2 regions of the Xanthobacter sp. 91 genome follow, and region 1 is predicted to be linked to the other one. Evidence: predicted binding sites of a transcription regulator. Region 1 holds the regulator's gene; the other holds the start of a gene.
What was found. Region 1 encodes PhoB, which activates phosphate uptake and scavenging genes when phosphate is short. Its sites were predicted from a motif close to TGTCATNNANCTGTCAT; they were not measured.
Positions count from the first base shown of each region.

Region 2: a site for PhoB is predicted at 1,305-1,321, ahead of ugpB (sn-glycerol-3-phosphate ABC transporter substrate-binding protein UgpB). Genes of this name have one in related genera too.

Region 1 covers NZ_JNIB01000001.1:2,022,656-2,025,046, reverse strand. Annotated here, with positions in the region: gene phoU (phosphate signaling complex protein PhoU) at 1-475, shown strand, start outside; gene phoB (phosphate regulon transcriptional regulator PhoB) at 530-1,231, shown strand; gene A37E_RS0109625 (FAD-dependent oxidoreductase) at 1,465-2,391, opposite strand, start outside.
Region 2 covers NZ_JNIB01000001.1:1,024,307-1,026,697, forward strand. Annotated here, with positions in the region: gene ugpB (sn-glycerol-3-phosphate ABC transporter substrate-binding protein UgpB) at 1-1,219, opposite strand, end outside; gene A37E_RS25820 (diguanylate cyclase) at 1,342-2,391, opposite strand, start outside.

The sequences.
Region 1 (2,391 bases):
CATCCGCATCGCCAACGACCTCGAGCGCATCGGCGACCTCGCCAAGAACGTGGGCAAGCGCGTCATCGCCATCGAGGGCGAGTATCACCCGGCGAAGCTGGTGCGCGGGGTGGAGCACATCTCCGACCTCGTGCTCGAGCAGCTCAAGGAAGTGCTCGACGCCTACGCCGCCCGCAACGAGGCGAAGGCGCTGGAAGTGTGGGGCCGCGACGGCGCCATCGACACCATGTACACGTCCCTGTTCCGCGAACTCCTCACCTACATGATGGAAGACCCGCGCAACATCTCCGTGTGCACGCACCTTCTGTTCTGCGCCAAGAACATCGAGCGCATCGGCGACCACGCGACCAACATCGCCGAAATCGTCTACTACATGGTGACGGGCCAGAACCTGCCGGAGAGCCGCCCCAAGGCGGACGCCTCCAGCGACACCACCCTGCCCTTCCCGGGCCGCACCACCACCGTTCAGAGCTGATCCACCAGACCTGAAGACGGGGCGGAGAGCCCCGATAGTGACGGATAGACCAAAGTGCCGGCGCGTATTCTGATCGTCGAGGACGAAGAGCCGTTGACCCTCCTGCTCCGCTACAATCTGGAGTCGGAGGGTTACGGGGTCGAGAGCGTGGGACGCGGCGACGAGGCCGAGACCCGGCTGCGCGAGAGCGTGCCGGATCTCATCATCCTCGACTGGATGCTGCCCGGCCTCTCCGGCATCGAACTGTGCCGGCGCCTGCGCACCAGGCCGGAGACCGAGCGCCTGCCCGTCATCATGCTCACCGCCCGCGGCGAGGAGACCGAGCGGGTGCGCGGCCTCGCCACCGGCGCGGACGACTATGTGGTGAAGCCCTTCTCGGTGCCCGAGCTGCTCGCCCGCGTGCGCGCCCTGCTGCGCCGGGCCAAGCCCGAGCACGTCGCCACCCTGCTGCGGGCTGGCGACATCGAGCTCGACCGCGAGACCCATCGGGTCCACCGCGCCGGTCGCGAGATCCACCTCGGCCCCACCGAGTTCCGCCTGCTGGAATTCCTGATGCAGAGCCCCGGCCGCGTCTTCTCCCGCGAGCAGCTGCTCGACGGCGTGTGGGGCCAGGACGTCTATATCGACGAGCGCACGGTGGACGTGCATGTGGGCCGCCTGCGCAAGGCCATCAACCGCGGCCGCCAGTCCGACCCCATCCGCACCGTGCGCGGCGCCGGCTATTCCTTCAACGAGATGTTCGCCCGCGCGCACTGAGCGTTGCTTCGCTGAGGCGGAGAGCGGGCTTTTGGGGCGTTGCGCCTCAGCATTAAAAGGCACCGTCATGGCCGGGCTTGTCCCGGCCATCCACGTCGTGCCGCTGGCGCTACTGCCCGAAATCTATTCCCAGCCGAACCGCGTGGATGCCCGGGACAAGCCCGGGCATGACGGCGGGATTCGAAAGGCGGCCACCGAAAGAAGCGGCGGCGACCTTAACCGAAACGCCCCCCTCACCCCGTCCGGACCCCCAAAAGCCCAAGCGCCTGCTTGGCCGCGCGCTCGCCGGAGAGCCAGGCGCCGCCGACCGTGCCCCAGAGCGTCTCGTGGGTGTGCTCACCGGCGAAGACCAGCCGGCCGCCCACCGTCTCGGTGAAGGCACGGCGCATGTTGCCGAAACCCGGCAAAGCGCAGGAGAAGGCGCCCAGCGCCCACGGCTCCTTGCTCCAGCGGGTGGCGAACACCTTTCCGACGCGCGCGGCGGTGTCGGCGCCGAACTCATGCGTCAGCGCCGCCTTCACGAAGGACGCCGCTGCCTCGGGCGGACTGTCGGCGAGGCCGGCGGCCACGTCGCCCCCCACTTCAAGGCTATAGAGGTCTGTGCCGCCGATGCGGGCGCGCAGCGCATAGGCGCGCGGGCCGTCGGCGCGGAAATAGACCAGCTCGTCGGCGCCGAGATTGCCGGGATTGCGTGGCAGGCGGAAGCCGATGTGGTCGAAGGCACCCAGCGTGATCTTCTCCACCGCCGTGCGGTAGCGCTGCGGCAGCGACGGGCCGATGCGCAGCTTGCCCGCCGCGATGAGGCTCGGCGGCACGGCGACGATTACCGTGCGCCCGGTCACGCTGCCCTTGTTGGTCTGCACCGAGACGAGGCGCGGGCTGAGATCGATGGAGCGCGCCACCACCTCAAGCCGCACCGTCAGCGGCCGGGCGAGCTGCGCCACCAGCGTGCCCACGCCCTGCCGGCAGATGTCTTCGCTCTCGCGCTCGTCGAAGCGGGAGACGTCCACGGTGGAGACCTGGTCCAGTTCCTTGGCGCAGTTGAACGGGCCGAGGACGAAGCGGGCGCTCGGGCCCCAGGGTCCGAGATCCGGCAAGGCGCGGGAGGCGGCCATGTCGCGGTTGGCATCGCCGGCGGCGACGATGGCCCGCTCACCCCG
Region 2 (2,391 bases), 1.0 Mb from region 1:
TGGCCCGGATCTCGGTCAGCCGCCCGAGGCGCAAGCCCTTGGAATTGACCGTGACCTCGCCGCGGTTGAGCTGGCGGATGGGGATGTCCGCGCCCGGATTGCGGGCATAGTAGCCCTGGGCAAGCGAGAGGCCCGCGCCGCCCAGCGTGACCGGGACATAACCCGTGCGCTGGTGCCAGGACGCATCGGTGTCCGGCCGGGCGAGGAAGGCGAGGAAGCTGGCGACGGCCTTGTATTCCGCCGCCGACCGGTCGGGCGCCGTCATGGTCCACAGGCTCGCGCCGCCGATGATCGAATTGTTCGGTGTGGCCCGCACCGCCGGGTCATAGGGCAGTTGCGCCGCCATGGGGCGGAAGCGGGCGTCGCGCACCACGGCAGCGCGGATCCCGGACGAGTTGAAGGAGATGCCCGTGTCGCCGGCCGGGTAGAGGCTGTCGCCGGCGGCGCCGCGGCCGGCATAGGTGAAGGTGCCCGCCTTCGCCATTTCCAGAAGGCGGGTGATGTGGCTGCGCATGGGCGGGGAATTGAACACCAGCTCGGCGTCGAGCCCCTCGAAGCCGTTGGCCTTGGTGGCGAAGGGCACATCATGGATGGCGCCGAAGCATTCCAGATGCACCCAGGTCGGCCACGCGGTGGTCATGCCCACCTTGGCGCCGCCCTTGGACCGCAGCGCCTCGGCCGCCGTCACCACCTGCTCCCAGGTCTCCGGCGGCCGCTCGGGATCAAGACCGGCGCGCTCGAACAGGTCCTTGTTGCACCACATGATGGGGGTCGACGAATTGAACGGCATGGAGGCCATGCGGCCATCCGGCAGGCTGTAATAGCTGCGCACCGCCGGCATGTAGATGGCCGGATCGAGCCGGACGCCGGTCTCGTCGGCGAGCTGCCAGACCTGCTTCACCGCCGCGCCGGCGGCCAGCATGGAGCCGGTGCCGACCTCGTACATCTGCACCAGATGCGGCGCCTTGCCGGCGCGAAAGGCGGCGATGGCAGCGGTCATGGTCTCGGGATAGGTGCCCTTGAACACCGGTTCCACCACCACCGCCTTCTGGGCGGCGTTGAAGGCGTCGCAGAGCCGCTTCAGTTCGTCGCCGAGGGGGCCGGCCATGGCGTGCCAGAACGTGATCTGCACGGGTGCGCCTTGCGCAAGGGCGAGGCCCGGCAGAAGCGCGAGGCCGGCAGAAGCGGCGGTTCCGGCGAGCAGTTCGCGGCGATTCATCGACACCTCCTGGACGCGGACGGGCGCAAGCGCGGCTCGGCGCGGTTCAATTGTGGAGAAAGGCGCGCGACCTTGCCAAGGGGGGATGACGCCCGCGTGACCTTCCGGCGAAGCAGCCACCCTCAGACGGCATGCTGTACCTCCGTGCAGTTCCGCCCCGAGCTTTTGGCCCTGTAGAGCGCCTCGTCGGCGATGCGGATCAGCCCGGCCATGCTGGCCCCCTGCGGGGCCCGCGCGATGCAGAGGCCGATGCTGACGGTCACCGCGTCGAGGCCCGGCGCCACCGCCGACCACGGCTCCCGCTTGAGATCGTTGTGGATGCGCTCGCAAAGCGCCTGCCCCTGCCCTCCGGAGGCATTGGGAAGCAGAAGCACGAACTCTTCCCCGCCATAGCGGGCCGCCAGCCCGGCTCCGGGTGGGAGATTGGCCTTGATGACCATCGCCACCCGCTTGAGACATTCGTCCCCGGCGAGATGCCCGAAGGTGTCGTTGACCGCCTTGAAGCGATCGATATCCACCATCGCCAGGCACAGCCCCAGCCGCTCGCGTCCCGCCCGGTGCCATTCCTCATCGAAGATGGCCTCGAAGCGGCGCCGGTTCGCAAGGCCGGTCAACGGATCGCTGCCGGCGATGAGCGCCAGCTCCTCGTGCGCCCGCTTGAGCGCCCGCTCCGCGAGCACCCGCTCGCGGGCATCGCGCAGCGAGCAGATGAAGGCGATGTCGGCTCCGTCGAGCGTCGTCTCCTGAACCGCTCCGATGGAGGCTTCCATCCACACCCAGTCGTCATGGCGGGCACGGACCCGGCACACGAAAGCGGCGCTGCGGCCAAGACCGCTTCCCTCGCCGGCGCAGAGCGCCGCCAGGAACATGGGCTGCTCATCGGGATGGAGAAAATCGATCACGTCGCGATCGAGCATCTCCGAAGGCCCCCAGCCGAGAATGCGGCTGCAGGCCGGCGACATAAAGCGGATCGTCCGGTCGCCGGAGATCGCGGCGATCACGTCGGTCGAGTTCTCCGCCAGCAGGCGATAGCGCCGCTCCCCCTCCCACGCCCGGCGTTCCGCCACCAGCAGGTCCGCCTGCTGGCGCTTGAGGAGGGAAATGTCCGAATGGGTGAAATAGCCGATGCCGTCGCTGGTGCGACGGGCGATGACACGGCGCCATTGATCGCG